One region of the Clostridium swellfunianum genome, then DNA from elsewhere that is predicted to be linked to it. Evidence: riboswitches for the same ligand, from Rfam matches in the RefSeq annotation. Region 1 holds a riboswitch; each other region holds the start of a gene.

Region 1 (7,818 bases):
TACAGCAGCACCTCTGGTAGCATTTGATGTATCAACGTCTTTTTTCCTTCCCTGCTTCTGAAGATCCAGCATAACCTTGTCAAGCGCTGTTTCTGCGGCATACTGAACGTCCTTATTTATAGTAAGCTTAATTGTCTGACCTTGAGAGGACTCTCTGCTGCCAAGCTCCTCTATAACCCTTCCCTGTCTGTTAAGTTTAACTACCTTGCCGCCCTTTGTTCCTTTAAGCCTGTCTTCAAAGACTCCTTCTATACCTTGTATGCCGATATAGTCAGTATTTACATCGTAGCCTTTTGCCTCGTACTTCTCATGGTTTGAACCTATTTTAGATATATACCCTATAACGCCAGATGCAAGCTGTCCATATGGATAAAATCTCATAGGCTGCATAGAAATATCAACTCCAGGAAGATCATTTAACTTCTGGTAAAGGATATATGCCGCTTCAGAATTGATATCACTTGCTATTGTAACTGGCTTGTAGCCTGAGAAGCTCTGCATCTTTAAGGCATCCTTTACAAGAATATATCTTCTTTCAAGCTCTAACTGCTTTTCAGGCTGAAGTTTTGTAGCTTCAACATTACACTTATCATAAAGCTTCTTAAAAAGCTCATCCTTCTCAGCTTTTTTGGACTCCTCCAAATATCGTGAAAGCAGCGTTTTTAACTCCTCATCAGCTGTAGCCTTATATTTTGATGCTAGCTTTGTTAAAGCTTCCTCTGGTGAACTATTATAAAGATTGATGACCTTTTTAAATATACCTTCTGGAGAAACTCCATACTGTTCTACAAGATAATTGAAGGTTTCCTCAGGGGTTATCTCAAGCAGTTTTTCATTTACTGCTTCAATTTGCTCATCATTAAGCTTATCCTTGTTATCTGGGAACAACTTTTTCTCTACTTTATCATTCATTCCCTTATCTCTTTTAAATTTAATTTCTAAAGCTTTTTTGGTGTCTTCATCCTCCGCTTTAAATTCAAATCTAAAAGGATTTATTTTAAGTTCTAATTCGTCCTTTTGAACTACTTTATTTTCATCCAATATTTTAAAGAGAGTATCCATTGTGTCAAAGAAATATTTCAAGCTATCTTCAGTTTCTCCAAAGGTAAGATTATAGCTTTGTACACTTTTTGCTAGTTCTGCACCACTGCTATCTAAAATCTTACCTCTTGGAGCATACTCTGAGATTTCAGTTATTGCTTTTGTATTGGCTTTTTCCTTATACTCATCGGCTTTTACTATTTGAAGCACCGCAAGCCTTGACACAATAGCTGTAAACACTAAAGCCATTACGATAAGAAGAGAGGTGTATCTGTTAAACTCTTTTTTCTTTTTGTTCATTGGCTCATCCTTCCTTTTATCTATTTATCATAAAAACTCCATTTTCTCTGCATATATTCCTTTAGGCAGAGCCTATAAACCCATCTGTACATAAATATAGCAACAAGCATTGAATACAAACTGTTGTATAATACGTTTTGGATTGGAATATAAACCTTGGCAATATATAAAATCACAAATACAATTATACCCTTTAAAAGAGCTAAAGCAAAAGAGGAAACTACAGGTATAAGACCTTTTTCCTTAAAAATCCCTATTCCTATAAAACCTGCCAAAGTGCAGATAAGCATATTCGAAAAGGCATTTACTCCAAAGCCGCTGAAAAAATATATATCCTGAAGAAAGCCGGATAAAATCCCTATCCACAGCCCCTCAAAGCTTCCGTTCATAATTGAATAAAGCACGACAAATACTGTAAGAAGGCTTGGGTAGAAGCCTCGAACTGCAAAAAAAGGAACAAGTGTGTTATCCAAAATAAGAAACAACACACATATAAATAGTAAAGTAAACAGTTTTTTCATAACTTCACACCTTAATATTTTATCTCTCTAATATCTTTTGGTACTACAACTAAAACCTGATCAAGCTTATTGAAGTCTACATAAGGTTCTATAATGGCATTCTTCATAATCCTTCCCTTATCCTCTTCAATATCTATAACCTTGCCTATTCTTATATTTTTAGGATACAGATTTCCAGAACCTGAGGTCAGAATTACATCATCCTTATTAATTTTGAAATCCTGATGCAAATAGTAAAGCTTTGCTAAAAACTTATTATTAGCATCCTTATAGCCTCTAACGATACCAATTGTTTCATTAGTGCTTTCAAGCATACCGCTTACTGCAATATTTTCACTTGAAAGTGACTCAACCTTAGACCAATTTGATGCTGTAGAAGTTACTTGTCCTACCAAACCCTTTGGAGTAACTACAACCATCCCTTTCTTAATTCCATCCTTAGTACCTCTGTCTATAATAAAACCGTTAAGAAAGTTTCCTCCGCTTCTGCCAATTACATTGCTTCCAATATAGTTGTACTCCGTGTACTGGTTTTTGTAGTTTAAAGCTTCACGAAGGGCTTCATTTTCCTTCATAAGGCTGTCTCTCTCTATAGCCTTTTGCTCTAATTCGTCATTTCTCGCTTTAAGAGTTTCGTTTTCTTTCTTTACATTTGTAAAATTAAATACAAAGCCCAAGGAATCCTTAATTGCATATCCAGCTTTGTAAATCAGCCCCTGAGCTGAATTCAAGGTAGAACCCGCACCACTTTCTACCATAGATAAGCTTTCCCTCTTGACACTTACACCTATTAGTATTAAAAAGCTAACTGACAGTATTGTGATAGTTACTGCCAGTTTGTTCTTAAAAAAAGTCATATATTATCTTTTTCTGCTTACTTTGTCTACATTGTCTAGGGCTTTTCCTGCACCTAAAGCAACGCAGTCAAGAGGTGAATCTGCTATGTGTACAGGCATATGTGTTTCGTGGTTAATAAGCTTATCAAGACCTTTAAGCATTGCGCCTCCACCTGCCAGCATAATTCCCTTATCCATAATATCGGCTGCAAGCTCAGGTGGTGTTTTTTCAAGAGTTGTTTTTATAGCTTCGATTATTGATGCTACTGGTTCTCTTAGCGCCTCTCTTACTTCGCCTTCAGTTATATCAACAATCTTAGGAAGTCCGGAAATTAAGTCTCTTCCTTTTATCTGCATTGTTCCTTCATTTTCTGATTCAAAAGCAGAACCTAGCTCCATCTTAACAGCTTCCGCTGTTCTTTCTCCAATAGCTAGATTGTATTCCTTCTTTATATAATTAATGATTGAACTGTCAAGTTCATCGCCAGCAACTCTCAAGGACTTGCTTGTTACTATACCACCAAGAGATATAACAGCTATTTCAGTTGTTCCTCCCCCGATATCAACAATCATGCTTCCTGTAGGTTCGTTAACTGGAAGCCCCGCTCCTATTGCAGCAGCCATTGGCTCTTCCATTAAAAGAACTTCTCTAGCTCCTGCAGATTTTGTGGCTTCATCTATAGCTCTCTTCTCAACCTCAGTAACTCCTGAAGGGAAGCACACAACTATTCTTGGGCTTGTAAAAGCACTCTTTGGGCTTATCTTCTCTATAAACTTTTTAAGCATTGTTTGAGTTACGTCAAAATCTGCTATTACTCCATCTCTCATAGGTCTTATTGCAGCTATGTTTCCAGGTGTTCTACCTATCATTTGCTTAGCTTCAAGTCCTACAGCAAGAACCTTTTTTGTGTCATTATTAATTGCAACAACTGAAGGCTCTCTCAAAACTATACCTTTACCTTTTACATATATAAGTGTGTTTGCAGTTCCTAAATCTATACCCATATCCTTGGATATTCCAAAAAATCCCATTTAAAAAATCTCCTTTCAAATTACAAAATGCCTTTTTCCTTAAGGCTTATATAAGTGCCATTTCCTATAATAATATGATCTAAAAGCTCAATACCAAGCAGTTTGCCGCACTCTTTAATCCTGTGGGTTAAATTAATGTCCTCGCTGCTTGGAGTTGGATCCCCTGAAGGATGATTGTGACTTATTATAATAGAAGCACTGCCTTTTTTAACAGCCTCGGAAAATACTTCTCTTGGATGTACTATGGAAGAATTCAGGCTTCCAAGTGAAACATCCTTAACTGTGATTACTATATTCTTAGTGTTAAGCATAATTACTTTAAGACATTCCTGTTTTAAATATCTCATGCTTTCCATTAGAAGCTCTGCTGCGTCCTTTGGCTGTGAGATTTTATATTCATCTCCAGACTTAAAGGATTTAAATCTTTTAGATATTTCAGCCAGCGCTAAAAGCTGTGCGGCCTTAGCTTCGCCAATACCTCTTAAAGCTAGAAAATCCTCGCAGCTTGTGGTTAAAAGGCCATTTAAGCCTCCTGTTTCCTTTAAGATTCTGTTGCTTAAATTTACTATGTTTTCATTTGAGTTGCCTGTTCTTAGTATTATAGCAAGGAGCTCACCATTTGATAAGGTTTCTGCTCCATATCTTACAAGCTTTTCTCTAGGTCTCTCACTCTCTGGCAAATCCATAATTCTAAGTGCTTTTTCCATTTAAGTAGCTCCTTTTACAGATTTACCCCCATCTCCTTAAGCACATAATATAATCTATTTATTGGAAGTCCTACAACATTATAATAGCAACCATGAATTTTTTCAACAAAAACACCGCCATTTCCTTGAATTCCATAAGCGCCTGCTTTGTCCATGGGTTCGCCACTTTCTATGTATGTTTTGATTTGCTCCTCTGTAAGCTCTGAAAAAAAAACTTCTGTACAAACTGCAGCAGTTATTATTTTTTTCGAAGCTGAGTTCACAACTGCAATACCCGAATAAACCTTATGGGAACTTCCGCTTAAGGCTTTCAGCATACTGTAGGCATCCTTATAATCCTTTGGCTTGCCAAGTATCCTACCATCCTGGTAAACTATTGTATCAGAGCCGATAACAAGACTTTCAGACTTCATTTTTTCTGCAACCTGGTTTGCTTTAGCATAAGCTAAAGCTTTTACATATTCCTCAGGGTCGCCCGAAAACTTTATAGTATCTTCATCAAAATTGCTGACTATAATATCAAAGTTTCCTAATATTCTCTTTAAAAGCTCCTGTCTTCTTTCTGAAGCTGATGCTAAAACAATATTCATTTAAATCACTTCCTAATTCTACTAAAGCTTCCTGTATAGTATTATTGCCACAATTATGCCAATTATAGACATCAAACTTATACTAAAATTAATTCCAAAGGAAAGACTTAAAACTTTTAAATCTAACGTAAGTGGTTTAGCTGTACCAACAGAGTAAGCATTTCTTAGAAAGTTCAATGCTTTTACATTTGCACCAAGCACATCACCAAGAAGCGTCCCCCCTATTGCGCCTAAAAGAACGACGAAAATTAAAAATCCATTACTTTTTTCCGAACCTCTCAATATTATCCCCCACCTTGTTATACATCGTCTATAGTTTAACATTATATAAAAATAGAAACAAGTATTTAGAAGATTATTTAAGAATTATTTAGAAATTTAGGTTATAATGGCAGTTTTGGCAAAATAAAAACACCTGAAAACAGGTGTTTTTATTTTTTATTTACCAGCTAACTTTTTCATATATCCGTATAAAAAACTATAGTACTCCGGAGCCTTCTCCTTTTCAAGCTTCTCAGGAAGTCCATTAATTTGCGCCTTTAATTCTTCAAGTAAAGCAAAATTTTTGCTGTTTTTATCTACATCTTTTAAGCCTTTAAGCCATTCTTTAATTTCACTGCTATTTACAGACTGTACATCCTTTTCGCTCAGCTTTGAAAGCACATCCAATTCTGCACCTATGGCCGCAGCAATAGCCTCATCACAAGCATCGCCTGAGCCGCCTAATTCAAATATCATTTTGGAATTATCTATATTATTTTCTGTTAAAAGCTTTATTTTGCTTAAAGCTTCTTCTTCACTATATATCCCAAGCAGCACTCTTGTCCCATCTGGATCTTGAATAGTAAATGGATTTCCATAGGTACTTAAAGCATTTTTTGTTTTTTCCACTCCCGGAGCTTCTCTAAACTTCCCGCCCTGAACTGCTATATATTTAACCTTGCCTTTTATTTCGGTTTTATTAGCCACATCAACAGCATTTTGAGGCTTTATAACCTCATCTTTTCTAGCCGAATTTTTCAGAAAAACATTTGATACCACAGTACCAATTAAAAATGCAAATACAAGTGTAGAAAACAGAACTAGTCCTAAAACTAAATTGCCGTTGTTTTTTCTTTTCATATCATATCTTGTGTACTTCATTTTATATCCCTCCATTAAAATCACAGAACCATACTATATTTAATACTATTTATGGAAGGACAAATTTATGATAAAAAAAACTCGGCAAATTTTGCCGAGACCAACCATTATTTTAATACTCTTTTCGCACCTACAAGTCGAGATGCATAGTAGCCTTCAGATAAACTGCTGACTATAACTCCACTTCTGGAGTTTCCAGCGTGAATAAATCTTCCGCCACCAATATAAATTCCAACGTGGGATATTGAACCGTATGTGTTAAAAAACACCAAATCTCCTTGAGCTAAATTACTTTTGCTTACTGATTTACCATAACCATACTGACTTCCTGACTGATGAGGCAAGCTAACACCAAACGCTTTATAAACGTATGAAGTAAAGCCTGAACAATCAAACGCATTAGGTCCTGAAGCACCCCATATGTATGGCTTGCCTAAGAATTTATAAGCGTAAGCTACTACATTGTTGCTTCCTTCAGGAGCTTTTGGTCCTGCCTGATTTAATCCGCTGCCACCTCTGTTTAAGGTAGTTTTCTTAGTTGTACTGGTTACTCTGTTCTCCCTTTGTGCATTTCTCTCTGGAACTTTTATAGTCTTGTCCGAGTTTAAGCTAGCTGAACGAACAACCACACTTGGCTGATCTTTAACAGCTGCATCTGCTTTAACCTCATAAGCTGTGAACTTTGAAATTAATGCGACAGCCATCACAGTAGCAACAAAAATAAATGGTTTTGTTTTAGAGAATTTCATTCGTGTTCCCCCCCTTCTTGCTTCCGGAGTTAGCTGACGGGTTCGGGTGAAGGTTCCCTACTGATTTAAATTTATCAGATTAACCCCAATATGACGGTTCCTCCGTACCTAAAATAGGATTCAGCATATTTTCATTATAATTTATTAAAGGTTTATATGTCAATTAAGTTTGACCATATTGATGAATAATTTACCAACTTTTAGGGTATACTTTCCAATTATGCCTTAAATTATAATTCCTTTTTAAAAATCATCATATCTTTATACTGCTCATCCACCTTGAAGAACCCTTTAGATATTCTCATAAGCCTATAGCCGTTTTTGTTCCAAAACCTTAAAAACTTTGTATCCTGCTCGCAAACTCCACAGTAGAAATCATATATGCCAAAACCTTGATTAAAATAATTTTCAACACCTTCTACTATTTTGCTGCCTATACCTTTATTTCTACATTCCTTATCTATTAAAAAATACCAAATCCAAACCTCATTAGGATTTTTAAATTCTATCCTTCCTTTTAAAATTCCAATTAAGGCATCACCCTTATTTATCTTTAAAAAGAATTCTCCTTCACTTACATAGTACTCTAAAAATCTTTCATATATCTCTTTTAGCCCTAGTGGCTTTTCTTTGTCATTTAAGTTGTAATTTTGATTATTAATCCATTTTTGAATAGAAACAACATCTTCTTTTTTAACGCTTCTAATATATATATCATCATCAATATTAACATTCATATCAAACATAAATTCACCTCTTGAATATTTAAATTCTACAAAGCCTTTTAAAATCCTTTTAACTGTACATTTTTTCTTTAAAAAATTAGCAAAAGCAATATAAACAATTTTATGAAAATGTGTTATTATTTTAGAGAAGACATAAATTGTAAACGCATAAGA
Region 2 (7,818 bases), 500 kb from region 1:
CTTATTAATACTTGCAGAAAAAAATATAGAAGCAAAGAGCAGTCAGCATCAGATGAAGAGCTTGGAGAGATAATAGATGAGTTTTCCTATAGTGCGGTGGAAGATAAGATTATTATTGAACATCTGCTCAATACTTTAAAACAGGATGAAAGAGAACTTTTAGTGCTGAGGTATTTAAAAGATTATTCTTTAAATGAAATTGCCTCTATCATGGATATTCCTGTTAATACAGTTAAAACAAAAATATATAGAAGTATTAATATTCTAAGACTAAAGAATAGGGGGATAAACAGTGAGTGTTAATGATATAAAAATGCCGGACAATATAATGGATAATGTGGAAAAGAAATTAAGAACCCATATTAATGCTAAAAAGAAAAGAAGAAACTTGTATGCAGCTTCATTAGCATTAATATTGGCATTAGGTTTGCCTGCTTCAGTATTAGCATATAATAATTATGTTAAAAACGTTCCGTACATCCAAGAGATTGATTTAGCTAGACAGAATAATACCATATCCAAGCTTGATGCAACTTTTAAGTATAAGGATGTTGAATTTAAATTTAAGGAAGCTGTTGCTGATGAAACAGGAATGGTCATTTTGTATGAGGTGTCCGACCCTAAATATTCTATTAAAAGCATGAACTTAAAAGATATAGAAGTACATCCGCCTATCAGTTGGGGCTATTCCTATGCCACAAACGATGAAACACAAAAGGAGAAGGTTTTTCTTACTGAAGTCAGGGGAGATACTTTCATTCATATGAAGGATAATCCAATTACTATTAAAATAGATAAAATCATCAATAGCTCAAAAGATAAAGAAATAGCTGTAGATTGGTCATTAAAAATGCAAGTACCTGTGCAAAGGTCTAAAATTATACCAATAAATAAAGAGTATAAATTAGAACTTGGAACTATGAAGTTAAAAACCTTAAATATAGGTGCGCTTAAGACCTATATTGATTATGAATTTATATCTATTGATAAAAATAAAATTAGCTTTAGTCCTACTTTCGCATATAGAATTGATAATATGAATACTATAATTTCTAGTAATATTTTAGACAATAATACTGGTATGGATTTAACTAATACAGGAGAAGAATTTAAGTCTTTGTATTATTCTACGCCTAAAGAGATAGGCATAACTCTTATTGGTGCCTCGGTTAACTATAAATTTGATGACAGTGAAAAGTATTATATTGATAAGACTAAGCTTCCCATGGAATTTGATTTCAAAGGGGAGAAAGGTCGTGTAGTTTCTATGAATGAAAAGGATGGTTATGTAGAATATATATTTGAGTTTGATAAGTCTAATAGAAACTACTCCTATATAAATTTCATATTTGGAGAGTCCTCACAAAGCTCTACTAATTTTGAGGATATTAAATTTATAAATCAAGATAATATTGATAAACTTTATAAAGAATTATCAAAAAAAATACCTGGTTTTGAGAAGAAGTTTTCTAGCTCTAATTTTAACAAAGGAGCAGTAAATCTTAAAGTTACAGTGCCTGAGAAAGATTCGGGTAGCTTTACAATATTTAATGCTGATAAAGAGATTCTTCTTAACCTTGATGAAATTATTATTAGACCTTAGATTTAGATACTATAATTTCTGAGTGCCACTAGCGCACTCTTTCTTTTTTTAGATAGGAGAAATTTTGTCTGCAAGTAAAATTGACTATAAGCAGTTTTTATGTAATAATTATTTCCAGTATTAATTTAAAAATTAAACAATATAATACAGATGTACCGCTTAAGGTAATAGGAGGGATTAAAGTTATGAAAGAAGTTATGGACAATAATTTTAATGAAGAAATATCAGCAGACAGTGTGCCAGTAGTAGTTGACTTTTGGGCGCCATGGTGTGGACCTTGCAAAATGTTAGGACCAGTTCTAGAAGAACTTGATCAAGAGTATGCCGGAAAGGTTAAGTTTGTAAAGGTAAATGTAGATAATAACCCAGTTACTTCACAGAAATTTAAAGTTTCAAGCATACCAACTGTTATGGTATTTAAAAATGGAGAGACCGTTGATACAATGGTTGGATTTAGACCAAAGGCAGCAGTGAAAGAATTAGTTGATAAACATATTTAAATAAAAAACTCTCAGGATTGATTTCCTGGGAGTTTTTTAGCCTTATTTATTTACTGCAAAGAAGACATGATTTCCTATTGGTTTAATATCCTTCTTCTTAACTTGCTTCATCCAAGTATTAGTAGCAATTTTAGGATTGTAGAAAAAAACTGCATTATTAGTTGGGTCTTTGCCTTTTAGAGCATCCAAAACTGCCTGATAGCTCATTTTGTCTGGAATCACATCTATTTCGCCATTTTTCAAACATGAAAATGCCGCCTTTTGTTTTATAACTTGCTCTATAGTTTTTGGGAAACCAGGAGCTTCTAATCTATTAAGTATAACTGAAGCAACAGCTACTTTGCCATCATAAGGTTCTGAGCGGCTTTCGGCATAAACTATTTGAGCCATCAAATAGACATCGTCTTCAGTGATTCTTATTTCTCTATTTCCTACACTAAATACTTCTATTGAACCAATTTCTTCCTTGTATAGGTCGCAGTCTAATTCCTCCGCTGCTTTAACGGTAGACCAAGGTATTGCTAAAAAAATACATAGCAATATAAAGCTGAATATATACTTTTTCATTAATATCCTCCCTTTTGCCAACGGGGTTAGCTGACGGGTTCGGTAAAGGCATAACCTACATAAAATGATTCACCCCAAAATATTGGTTTCCCCGCGTTATAAATTTAAACTTAGGCTAATGGTATTATTCCACCATTTTTAAAATTAATACAAATTTTGATAAAAAAATGGCATACTATTTATAGTATGCCAGATTATAGTATTACTACTTGTTTGATGATTGTCTAAATTCATTGTAAGCTTTTATAAAGTCGTTATAGTTTTTTGTTATACTACTAAACTTAGAAACTGGTTCTGCATAGAGCTCCTTTAACTTATCCGAACTTAAAGCATTTCCTGCTAGTTTTTCATTGTTAGCCGAATAAACAAAACTTTGAAGGTAATTATCAAAGCTCTCTAAAATATTACTAAATATTTTGTATGAACCTACTGCCTTTGAAGGAACAGTAAGACTTGCAAATTCCTGCTTAATTGAAGAAAGATCATCCCTATTTTTTTCAGCAAGAGCTACAATATTATCTGTATTTCCTTTTGCATCTCTAACTTTAGACATTTCAGCTGAATAATCAATATTTATTGGTGTAAACTTTGCCAATAGGGCGTCTAAACTGTTTATATAATCTTGGTTTTTGCTTTGAGTTATTTCATTGTCTCTGTTTAGTTTAACAAGTTCATTTACATATATGGAAGTATATTCGACGAGCTTGTTTCCGCTATCAGTTAGCCCAACCTTAAAATTCTTTATATTTACTAGAGAGTAATTTTGAACTGCCTTATCTTTATATTTTATAAGGTCCTCTCCTGCCTTCTCCAGGTCTTTTCCGTTTGGGTTTTTAATGATAGCGTCTATTTGCCTAAATATTAGCATATTGTTGCTAATTCCATTAATTAAATTTTCATGATCTTTCTTATACTTATCAGTAGCTGTCATATTATCAAGTAATTCTTTTTGCTTAGATAGCACATCAATTTTAGGTGACAGTTCAGTTCTTGCCTTAACGGAGTCAATTGCTTGTCCGTTTAATAAGGAAGAAACGCTGCTGTTTACCTCATTTATTTTGTCTATTACGGCTTTAACTTCTTTCTCGTAAGAATTTGAGGACTTATTAATAATAAAATAATAAGTACCGTAAAAAACCCCTGAGGCTAAAAGTACAAAGGCTAAAATTCCTATTATAATCATTACTACACTATTATTTTTTTTGTTCAATATTATTTCCCTCCCACTGCATACACTATCCTAAAAGAGTAAATATGAGTTGATATTATATTATTCTAGGCAACAAGTCAAAATTCCTTCTGTAAAATAAATTTTATATTCTTGTGCTTAAATTTGTGCTATATTTTGTTCAACAATACAATATATTGGTGTATAATTGTAAATGGACAATTAATAATAACCTTATGTAAAGTTTTTTTCAATAAATAATTTGTAAAATAAATAACCTGGGAAAAGGAGGGAGAAAGTTGGCAGAGGGTTTAGAAGCATTAATAAATAGTTTGAAGGTGTTGGATGTGTTTTCAATACTGGATATAATTGTGGTATCATACATTTTTTATAAGGGGTATATGCTTATTAAAGAAACAAGAGCGGTTCAGCTTCTAAAAGGAATTTTACTTATACTTCTTCTAATACCTGTAAGCTCTATTCTACATTTGACAATGCTTAAATGGATTGTTGAAAAAACAATAACTATCGGAGTTCTTTCTATTATAATTATATTTCAACCAGAGATAAGAAGAGCATTAGAGCATCTTGGTAGAAGTGCCTTTAACGATATGCATCTCATTGAGGATGATGAGACTATGGAAAAGGTTATAACTGAAGTTGCTGATGCTGTTGAAAGTTTAGCCAAGGAGAAAACAGGTGCTCTTATAGTTATAGAAAATAGAACTGGTCTAGGCGAGGTTATAAGTACAGGGACAAAGCTGGATGCGGCTGTTTCTTCAGCACTGTTACAAAATATATTTGTTGTTAATACTCCTCTTCATGACGGAGCTACTATAATAAGAAATGATAAAATTGTGGCAGCTGGCTGTTTCCTTCCGCTTACAAGCAGCGACAGTATAAGCAAGTCTTTAGGTACAAGGCACAGAGCTGGAATAGGAATATCTGAAAACTCTGATGCACTAACAATAATTGTATCTGAGGAGACGGGTGTTATATCTTTAGCGGTAAATGGGAAGCTAACAAGAAATTACACTAAAGAACGATTGATGGATATATTAATAAGAATTTTAAAGAGCAGGCAGACTAAAAAATTGACCTTTAGGGAGAGGGTGATGGTGTGGATCAAAAAAATACGTGGATAATAAAAATATGTTGCGTAATTGCGGCTTTTTCCCTATGGCTTTATATAATAAACGAAACCAACCCTCAGAAAACTGATAAGATTCAGGTACCCGTTTATTTAACAGGAATAGAAAGCATAGAGCAGCAGCAAAAGCTTAAGATAATTCCACCAGCAGAAGCATATTCTGTGACTCTCAATGTAAAAGGCTCTCCAACAGATATAATGCTTGGAAAAGATCAATTTAGAGTTGAAGCAGACCTAAGCCAATATGCTTTTTCAGTAGGATCTCGTAGTGTACCTGTAAGGTTAGTTAAGCAACCAGCAAATGTTAATGTTTTAAATAGTGAAACACTGTTTGTTAGTGTTACTTTTGATGATTTGATAGTGAAAAGTATGCCAGTAAAGTTAGATATTGCTGGGAAAGTTAAGGATGGGTATTGGGCGATGGCTCAGAATATAACGCCTAGCGAGGTTGAAGTTAGTGGAGCTGCTAAGTTTATTAATCAAGTTACATCTATTTCTGCTAAAGCAGACTTTAAAAGTACTGACAAGGATTTAAACATGAAGCTGCCACTTAAAGCTTTAGATGCAGCTGGAAGAGAAATTAAGGAGGTTACAATTCATCCCGATACGGTTGAATTTATAGTGCCTGTTAAGAAAATAAAGACAGTACCTGTTACTGTTGATACAAAGGGCACCCTGAACAAGGTTTATTCCATGAAGGGAGCTTTATTGCCAACACCAGATAAAATAGATATTGCGGGTGATGAAGCTAGTATAAATGCAGTAAATGCTTTAAAAACAGAACCGATTGATTTAAGTGGATTAACACCAGACAAGGTAGTGATAGCAAAAATTATTGTACCTCAAGGCGTTAGCCTTTTAAACAGCGATGGTACAGTTAAAGTGAAGGCTTCCTTGGATAATGTTATAAGCAAAACCTTCCAAGGTACTATACAGCTGAAAAATGTTAATGATGCATATACAGTGGCTTTGGATAGCTCCAAGGTATCGGTTGAGCTTTCTGGACCCCAAGAATTAATTAGTAATATAAAAAATGAAGATTTTAATTATACTATAGATGCGGCTAGTTTTACCGAAGAAAAAGACTATACTGTAGCCGTTAACTTGAAAATTCCTGATGGTGTTTCAAAGTTATCGCAGAATCCGCAGAGTGTAAAGATTACAGTTAAGAAAAAAGAAACGCAGCCGACAAATACAACTCCGACACAACCTTCAACTACACCAACAAATACACAATGATTTCAATAAGTTAGTTAAGCACTGAGTAATTTACTATTACTCAGTGCTTTCAAGTGAAAGGAGGTTAAAGTCCTAAATGGACTTTAACGAGTAATTTGTGAGCGGAGCGATTGATTTAAATTACTCAGTGTTTCGACTGAAAGGAGAAAATTATCATGCCCATAAGAATAAACAATATAATTTTAGACATAGAAGAAGATATATCAGCTCTAAAGGAGAAGGCAGCAAAAAAACTAAAGATTTCTGCTTCACAACTTACAGAACTAAAAATTTTAAGAGAGGCTGTAGATGCAAGAAAAAAGGATATTATTAAATTTAATTATACTATAGAGGTTGCAGCTTTAGGGGATGAAGCCAAGCTTGTTGAGAGGTTAAACGACAAGGATGTAAGACTTGAATCTGTTAAATACACGGACGAATTTCAGCTTGGAACTAAAAAAATGGATCACAGACCAGTAATTGTGGGGATGGGACCGGCAGGGATGTTTGCCGGTCTTTTAATGGCTAGAAAGGGCTATAAGCCGATAATTATAGAACGTGGTCAAAAAGTGGAAGAGAGAACTTCATCTGTAGACTTGTTCTGGAAGGCTGGAAAGCTTAATACGCAATCAAATGTTCAGTTTGGTGAAGGCGGAGCAGGAACATTTTCAGATGGAAAGCTTACTACAAGAATTAAGGATACAAGATGTGATTATGTGCTTCAAGCTATGGTTAAGGCAGGAGCGCCAGAGGAAATTTTATATATTGGCAAGCCGCATGTAGGAACAGATATTTTAAAGGATGTTGTTAAAAATATAAGAGAAGAAATCATAAGTCTTGGTGGCGACGTAAGATTTAATAGTAGGCTTGAGGATCTGATAATAAAAAATGCAGGACTTTCTGGAATAATAGTTAATGGAGAAGAACTTCCTTGTGAAAATATGATATTGGCAATAGGCCATAGTTCTAGAGATACCTATGAGATTCTTTACAGAAACGGCATAGCTTTGAAGTCAAAACCTTTTGCTATAGGGGTTAGAATAGAGCACCTGCAGAGCTTAATAGACGAAAGTCAGTATGGAAAATTTGCTGGTCATCCAAGACTTAAAGCTGCTGACTACCGTTTAAGCTACTCAAGTGAAAAACTTAATAGATCTATATATAGTTTTTGCATGTGCCCTGGTGGAGAGGTAGTTGCAGCAGCTTCTGAAGAAATGAGACTTGTCACAAATGGTATGAGTTATTATAAAAGAAATTTAGATAATGCTAATTCCGCACTTGTAGTTAATGTTACACCAGAGGATTTTGGAAACGATAATCCGTTGTCAGGTATGGAGTTCCAAAGGCATTACGAGTCCTTAGCATATAATTTAGGCGGTGGTGATTATAAAGCACCAATTCAGCTTGTAGGGGATTTCCTACAGGATAGAGTAAGTTTAAAGCTTGGAAAAATTAAACCTACTTATACACCAGGGTATGAATTTAGAGATTTAAGACAATGCTTGCCAAGTTTCGTTATAGATGCATTAAAAGAGGGATTAATCAACTTTGATTATAAAATAAAAGGATATGGTTCAGGAGATGCGGTGCTTACTGGTGTGGAAACAAGAAC
Region 3 (7,818 bases), 570 kb from region 1:
TAATAAACTTTTTATTCATTAAAGCCACCCGAACTTTCATTTTTGTATTTATCTCTTAGTGTTAGTTTCTATAAAATTTATAATTTTATCCATGCATTCTTTATAATGATTTTCAAACAATTCCTTAAACAATAAATTATGACCATTATATTAAATATAATTTATCACAACAAATAATGATTATTATCTGTTATTATGTTATTATTATTTTATAAAATGATTTAGATATACCATTATTGGGAATTATAATCTTAGATTTTAAGTACAGGAGGAAATTACATGAAGGTCATTTTAATAAAATTTGCTCTTGAGAAAGCGGGTGGTAATTTTGGATCTTAATAACATAGACCTTTCCTGTGTGCTCGTAATATTTGGTGGCACAGGAGATTTAACCCATAGAAAGCTGCTTCCAGCTATATATAACCTGAAACACAGTGGAAAACTGCCAGACAGTTTTGCTGTTGTGTCTATAGGCAGGAAGGACTTAACTGATGAGGCTTACAGAGAGCAAGCCTATGAATCAATAAAAAACTTTTCTCGTTTTAAGGAAATAGACGAAAGGTTGTGGCAGGATATTGCAGGACGCATCTATTACAAGCGTTTTGAATTTGAGGACAGCTCAGGCTATGAGAATCTAAAAGCATTTTTAGAACAATTAGATGTTAAACATAATTCTAAAGGAAATAGAATATTCTATTTGGCAGTTGCCCCTGAATACTTCGGCCTAATTACCGATGAACTTAATAAACAGAATATGGTGGTTAACGGTGATTCCTGGCAGAGGCTTATAATAGAAAAGCCTTTTGGAAGAAATTTATCCTCAGCACAAAAACTTAATAAAAAAATTAAAGAGGTTTTCAGCGAGGACAATACCTATAGAATAGATCACTATTTAGGTAAAGAAATGATACAAAGCCTTATGGTTTTAAGATTTGCCAACTCTATATTTGAACCTTTGTGGAACAACAAATACATAGATAACATACAAATATCCTCCAGTGAAACAGTTGGCGTAGAAAACAGAGGCGGTTACTACGAAACCTCAGGAGCCCTGAAGGACATGGTTCAAAATCATATGCTCCAGCTCCTAACCTTAACTGCTATGGAACCACCAATTAATTTAAACTCAAAATCTATCAGAGATGAAAAAATTAAAATTCTTCGTTCTCTAGAAGAAATAACTCCTAAAAAAATCAGAGAGGATATAGTAAGAGGTCAATATGGTGAAGGTATAATTAATAATAAAAATGTTATCGGATATAGACAAGAAGATAGAGTTTCACCTTCTTCAAACACAGAAACTTTTGTGGCCTTAAAGCTTCATGTTGATAATTTCAGGTGGGCCGGTGTCCCCTTCTACATTAGAACTGGTAAAAGAATGAAGACAAAGTCTACAGAAATTATAATTCAGTTCAAGTCTGTCCCAAAGGTTTTGTATGCAAAGGAATATGAAACATTAAAGCCGAATCTTTTAGTTATTGGAGTTCAGCCTAGAGAAGGAATATATCTAAAATTTAATACTAAAAGACCAGGTACAGAGAATTTTATCATTCCAGTAGATATGGATTTTTGTCAAACCTGCCAGTTTGAAAGCAATACTCCTGAGGCCTATGAAAGACTTATATTTGATGTAATGAATGGTGACAATACTCTCTTTACCAGCTGGGATGAAGTTGAGTATTCCTGGAAATTTGTAGATACAATCTCCTCCCAATGGGGAGACAGCAAATTGGTACTTCCTAATTATGAAGCAGGAAGTTATGGTCCAGTTGAAGCCAACGAACTTCTTACTAAAGATAGCAGGCAATGGTGGAACTTATAGTTCATGGCGACAATATAGCTTTTTAAAAAGTTATATTGCTGCCTGCAAGCAATTTATAGCAGTTAGCATTTTATTTATGCTGCAACAATAATTAATGAGGTGTTGTATTTGAAAAAGAAAATATTAACGGTCTCCTTAGCACTTTTGGTACTAGGAGCAGTTTATACAGTACAAAATTATACAAAAAACATTGGTGATGACAGACAGAATACAAGTACTTCCACTGCTGACAGCAAAACAGCTTCTCAATCACCTGCTGTTTCACAGCTTAAGCCTGAAGCTGTGAAAATAAAATCTGTGGACTTCACTCTCCCTGATTTAGATGGTAAGGCTGTTGCTCTAAGCGATTTTAAAGGCAAAAAGGTTATGCTTAATTTCTTTGCAACTTGGTGCAGACCTTGTTTAGAAGAAATGCCTGACATGGAAAAGCTTTATCAGGAAACTAAAAACAGTGATTTAGTTATCTTAGCTGTAAACCTTGGTGAAGATGCTGAAACCGTTAAAGATTTTATGAAAAAGAACAATTATAATTTTCCTGTGCTTTTGGATCTAAAAGGTACCGCTGCCGACAAATATAGTGTTTCTGCAATACCAACTACTTATTTTTTAGATAAGGATGGTAATATTATCCCTTTTGAAGATTTAATAATAAAAAGAAATGTAACACGAAAACAAGGCGCAATGTCCTTAGATGAAATGAAGACATATATAAAGAGTTTAGACAACAAATAGATTTTTACAAATTTCAAGATAATTTAAAGCAGATAATTTTTTATCTGCTTTTTTAAGTTATAATATACATAAGATTTCAAGCTCGGCAGCATATCAAATACTATAGTATATATGATGAAAGAGGTGAATAGTTTGGCATCAAAAAAGCTTTCTGATAAGCTGGCTAAAAAAAGAAGGCTGGCACTAGTTTATTTTGTTCTACTAGTTTTTTTCTTAGGACTAGCATCACGGTTAGTTTATGTCATGATTTTTGATACAAAAAAGCTAAGACAGGTCGCAGCATCACAATGGACAAGCAAAGACACTCTAAATGCTAAAAGAGGAAATATTTTAGACAGAAATGGGAATAACTTAGCTGTTAGTGCTGACGTATATAGAGTGGATTTTGACTTAACAAGCCTTCGCACCACTCTTAAAGATAAAAAAATTGATAGTGACAAATTTGCATCTGACTTATCTTCTATATTAAGCCTTAAGGAAGAGGATGTCCATAAAGCTTTAAACAGAACTCTCGATAACGATTTGCCAGCCAGCTGGGCTCCACTAAAAAGAAGAGTTGAAAAACCAGAAGCTGATAAAGTTAAGGCTCTAAAAATATTTGGTATATTAGTTACTTCCGATACAAAAAGATTTTATCCAAGTAATAATTTTATCTCTCATGTTATAGGTCATATAGATGATGATGGAAAGGGTGTTTCAGGAGTTGAATCACAGTATGATAAGGAACTTGCTGGGGAAAAAGGTCAGCTTGTTTACACTAGAGATAGTGCCAGTAATCAGCTTTTCTTTGAAGATTCCAGGTACACAAAACCAGTAGATGGAAAAAATGTTATACTAACTATTGACGGGGTTGTTCAAAAGTATGCTGAGGATGCTGCCGATAAAGCTCTTAAAGAAAATAATGCTAAAGGTGTTTCTATTATGATTATGAATCCCAAGAACGGCGAAGTTTTAGCTATGGTAAGTAAGCCAGATTACAATCCTAATGCTCCAAGACAAGGTGCAAAAAATAATGATGAACTTTTTAACATGTGGAAAAACAGACCTGTAACTAATTTATTTGAACCAGGTTCTATATTTAAGGTAATTACAGCCGCTGCTGCCATGGAGTATGATACAAGCAAAGAAGATGATAAATTTATTTGTAATGGAAATTCAAAAATATCTAACAGGATAATTAACTGTTGGGAGCTAGGAGGCCATGGAACTGAAAATTTTGTTGATATCTTAAGAAACTCCTGTAATGTTGGCTTCATGGAAGTTGGGAAGAAACTTGGCAAGGAAAACCTTAATACTTTTATAAAAAAAATGGGCTTTGGTGAAAAGACGGGCATTGATCTGCCCGGAGAGGAAAAAGGCATAGTGTTAAATCCTAGTAAAATGAACGATGTAGATTTAGCAACAGAGTCCTTCGGTCAAAGCATATCAGTAACTCAAGTTCAGTATATGGCTGCATTTAATGCTATTGCTAATGGAGGAACTTGGATAAAGCCTCATATAATGAAAAATATCGCACGCTACGACGATGGTGGTAAACTTGTAATAGATAAATCCTACAGCGATTTTAATAAAAAACAAATTTTAGATACACACTTAACTCAAACTTTAAGAGGATATATGGAAAAGGTTGTTTCTAAGGGTGTTGGTTCAAATGCTTTCATTAAAGAATTAAACATAGGCGGTAAGACAGGAACTGCCCAAAAAGCTGAAAATGGAATTTATAAAGACAAGAAATACATATCCTCTTTTGCAGGTCTTGCTCCATATGAAGATCCAAAAATTACTTTGATTGTAACAGTTGATGAACCGGATGAATCCAAGTATTACGCTGGCCAAACAGCCGCACCTGTGGCAAAAGAGTTATTCAACAATATATTCAATTATTTAGCTATTAATCCTAAAATACTTAACTAGCATTGGAGAAGATATATATGAAAATAAGTTTTTGCGATTTTAATGAATATAAAGATGAAGTAATTAAAATTATAAAAAAAAACTATCCTGAGTTTGAAACGTCAGTTAACAGATGTATCTATAGCTGCGGTGACTGTGCAAGAAAGCCTATCGCAAGAATTAATGGTGAACTTTTAGTAGGTGAAAACACTAATGATTTAGTGCAGAAAATAATTGAATATAGTAAGAATATTTAAAGCTACTGTGGTATAGAATATGCTTCTATACCACAGTATTTATTTTTTCTTAAAATACCTCTTTAAGACTGTAATGAATATATTACCAGTATCATTATTAAAAGGATTGCTTTATAATATGAATTTGTATAAAATAAAATTAGCCTAATGTTTAAACAAACAGCGGAGGAGATTTTTCCCTGGGGTGAATCCATTATATTTTGGTAAGGATGCTCTCGTCCTGAACCCGTCAACTAACTTCGCAGGCCAAAAGAGAGGTGCACCTATGAAAAAATCTATAGCGATAGTTATAAGCTCATATTTTGTTTTGTCTTCAGCAGCTATTTCAATAACAGCATATGAAGCGAGAACTGAGAAGCTTAAAAACAACAGCATAGTCTTAGCATTAAATGAACAGCAGAATAATACATACGAAGAAGAATCAACTAAAACAGTTGAACAATCAAAGCCTATTACTTTAGAAAATAATACTGTTTTAACTGCTACTCTTACACCAGACAATACGAAAGAGCTTCAAACCAAGTCTGCCGCAGCTAATAAGCAAGCACTATCAAGAGGTGGAAGCGGTCTTTCAAAGTCATCTGAGAAATCACCTGAAAAGCCTGCACAAAAAGAAACTGCTCCTTCTAAAGGTTCAGTAGAGCTTTTAGATTGGTGGAAACAGGCCAAAAATGTTTTTAAGATTGGAACTACTGCTGTAGTTCAAGATGTTCGCACAGGAAAAACCTTCAAAATTGTAAGAACAATGGGCTCAAATCACGCAGACTGTGAAGCTGCCAGCAAAGCAGATGCAGATATAATTAAAAGTATTTGGGGTGGATTTTCCTGGGATGTAAGACCAGTGATTGTTAATGTAGGTGGAAGACGATTAGCAGCTTCTATGAGTTCCCTGCCTCATGCAGGTATTGATTCAGCTCCTGCCTTTGCAACGGTCAACAACCGTTCTGAGGGCTATGGTAAAGGTGAAAATCTTGATGTAGTTAAGGGTAACGGTATGAATGGTCATTTTGATGTGCACTTTTTAAACAGTACTCGACACAAAGATGGACAAGTTGACTCAAGGCATCAAGCTGCTATTAAAATTGCAGCAAAAAAATAAGGCATGACGAATGTTATGCTTTTTTTTATTGTAATTAATACTAACCATTTTCAGTGTATAAACCATTTCTTAAATTTTTAATACTCTCTAACTATCCAACTATTAAAATTAGAGAAGGCATTTGCCTTCTCTCTATTTGTGCTCTTGATACAACATTTTATTAATAGTAGCAATAACCTCATTCGCATTGGACAGGCCATCTGTGTATACAGCAATAATATACGGCTTAGGTGCATAAACTATCCCAACATCATTTGCAAAGGACCCATAGTTACCTATCTTATGAGCAACAATCTCCTTTGGCACGTAAGCATCTAACCTGTCATGAAAAACTGTTGTTTTCATAATTCCTATAAGTCTTGTGTAATACTGATTATTGCCTTTATTCTCATAAAGCTGCTTTAAAAATGTTAATCCTTCATTTGGCGTTACTAAATTTTCCACTGGCACTGTATGTCCTACCTTTTGTCCAAAGCGCTTCTTCATCTCAGTTCTGCCTATTCTTCTCATAATCATATTTGTAGCTATATTATCAGAATAAATTATACTATAGTCACTTAAGGTTAAAAGTGGTATAGGATTTGTTTTGTCCTTTCCCTGAAGTATTCCCGTACCTGCTTCATAATCAGCCTGAGTATATTTAAGAGCTTCATTAATATCAACTTTTCCTTCCTTAACCATATCAAAAAGTACCATGTTCATTTGCACTTTAACTGTGCTTGCTGCTGTAAAATACTTGTCACCATTGATTGAAAAGCCTTTTCCATTTTGTATGTCATAATATCCAATTCCTACTTTTGAAACATTTTTGCCAAGGTAGTCTCTAATCTTTTGCTCCAAGCTTTTATCTTTACTACCATTGTTAGGTGAAGTATTAACAGGAGTATCAGCTTCACTTTCAAGCATCTTACTTATATATTTTATTCTTTTCTCATAAGCATGAAACTTTATTTGCTCCATATCCTCCATAAATTTATCATCTGGAGATATGTTGCCGCTTAAATTCAAAGGCATATTTTCAAAAGCAGACTTGTCCTCTTGTTTTCCAAAGTAAATTAAGGCTACTGCTACTGCTGTCATCATAATAAGAATTGCTGCAGTCCGCATTGCTCTTTTAAATTTAAAGTTCAATTCAGAACCCCCTTATATCATAATTACCTTTTGATTCCTACCAGATTATTTACAAAAGTATTATATCATAAATATAATATAAATTTCTCGGTAAAATATGACATTCTATAAAGGTTTTACTTTTTCTTTAAAACTTTATTCTCTTCATAGTAATTATTAAAATACATAAAGCCTTTATTTTCAGTTCCTCATGAATTCTCATGTGCGATTTATCAAGTTCAAAATATTCTACAAAACTTATATTTCCTCCTAAGTCTCTATATCTTTTTATATCTTTTTCATAAGTTTAAGAGCATAGGCAATATAACAATAAACTGGTATCCTTCGCCTTATTTACTTAGAACATTAACAATTCCATTATGCCTTTCTGCAAGGTGCTTAACAAGGCCGAGCCCAATTCCACTACCTTCACTTCTTCTTGCGAGCAGGTTATCTGCCTGCCTAAGGCTTTCAAATATAAGCTGTAGCTTATATTCCTCTATTTCTATATCAGTATCGAATATGATGGAAATGTTTTTATTTGAAGCATAGTCAACAACTGCCTGAACAAAAGCTTCAACGCTTTCAACAATATTGCATCTTCTAATGTTTAGTTGTAAATTGCCTGAATCAATTTTAGTTAAGTCAATTAAGTTATTAATTATCCATAAGTGTGCTTTTAGCCTCATTATTAGCTTTCGCAGCTTCTTTCAGCTTTACTAAAAAAATCTCTGAGATAACTTTTAGTTATTCTCAGAGATGTAAATATACTATAGCTCGTAAGTTTCCATATTTTCGATTGCTTCTTCAACTAATCTATCAACTTCTAAGATACTTTCTGCTTTTCTCATTTTATCTAATGCAGGTTTTGTTTTTGGATGCTTTGGAACAAAAATTGTGCAGCA

What was found. Region 1 has a riboswitch for cyclic di-AMP ahead of NBE98_RS11315 (C40 family peptidase). Riboswitches for the same ligand answer to the same signal wherever they lie in the genome.
Region 2: it holds a riboswitch for cyclic di-AMP, as region 1 does, so the genes downstream of both, NBE98_RS13880 (cell wall hydrolase) here and NBE98_RS11315 (C40 family peptidase) in region 1, are expected to answer to the same signal.
Region 3: it holds a riboswitch for cyclic di-AMP, as region 1 does, so the genes downstream of both, NBE98_RS08270 (hypothetical protein) here and NBE98_RS11315 (C40 family peptidase) in region 1, are expected to answer to the same signal.

What each region holds. Positions count from the first base shown of each region.
Region 1 covers NZ_JAMOFV010000006.1:2,381,917-2,389,734, forward strand. The annotation lists gene NBE98_RS11275 (penicillin-binding transpeptidase domain-containing protein) at 1-1,341, opposite strand, end outside; gene mreD (rod shape-determining protein MreD) at 1,362-1,862, opposite strand; gene mreC (rod shape-determining protein MreC) at 1,874-2,719, opposite strand; gene NBE98_RS11290 (rod shape-determining protein) at 2,723-3,730, opposite strand; gene radC (RadC family protein) at 3,751-4,437, opposite strand; gene NBE98_RS11300 (Maf-like protein) at 4,452-5,027, opposite strand; gene NBE98_RS11305 (DUF4321 domain-containing protein) at 5,049-5,309, opposite strand; gene NBE98_RS11310 (hypothetical protein) at 5,466-6,170, opposite strand; gene NBE98_RS11315 (C40 family peptidase) at 6,278-6,919, opposite strand; cyclic di-AMP (ydaO/yuaA leader) riboswitch at 6,923-7,055, opposite strand; gene NBE98_RS11320 (GNAT family N-acetyltransferase) at 7,150-7,665, opposite strand.
Region 2 covers NZ_JAMOFV010000006.1:2,882,516-2,890,333, forward strand. The annotation lists gene NBE98_RS13865 (RNA polymerase sigma factor) at 1-303, shown strand, start outside; gene NBE98_RS13870 (DUF4179 domain-containing protein) at 293-1,603, shown strand; gene trxA (thioredoxin) at 1,789-2,103, shown strand; gene NBE98_RS13880 (cell wall hydrolase) at 2,146-2,670, opposite strand; cyclic di-AMP (ydaO/yuaA leader) riboswitch at 2,671-2,797, opposite strand; gene NBE98_RS13885 (hypothetical protein) at 2,876-3,880, opposite strand; gene cdaA (diadenylate cyclase CdaA) at 4,138-4,983, shown strand; gene NBE98_RS13895 (CdaR family protein) at 4,959-6,227, shown strand; gene NBE98_RS13900 (NAD(P)/FAD-dependent oxidoreductase) at 6,383-7,818, shown strand, end outside.
Region 3 covers NZ_JAMOFV010000006.1:1,810,528-1,818,345, reverse strand. The annotation lists gene NBE98_RS08295 (hypothetical protein) at 1-19, opposite strand, end outside; gene zwf (glucose-6-phosphate dehydrogenase) at 320-1,822, shown strand; gene NBE98_RS08285 (TlpA disulfide reductase family protein) at 1,931-2,554, shown strand; gene NBE98_RS08280 (stage V sporulation protein D) at 2,678-4,468, shown strand; gene NBE98_RS08275 (DUF1450 domain-containing protein) at 4,486-4,704, shown strand; cyclic di-AMP (ydaO/yuaA leader) riboswitch at 4,836-4,966, shown strand; gene NBE98_RS08270 (hypothetical protein) at 4,970-5,803, shown strand; gene NBE98_RS08265 (serine hydrolase) at 5,936-6,934, opposite strand; gene NBE98_RS08260 (ATP-binding protein) at 7,264-7,602, opposite strand; gene thiI (tRNA uracil 4-sulfurtransferase ThiI) at 7,684-7,818, opposite strand, start outside.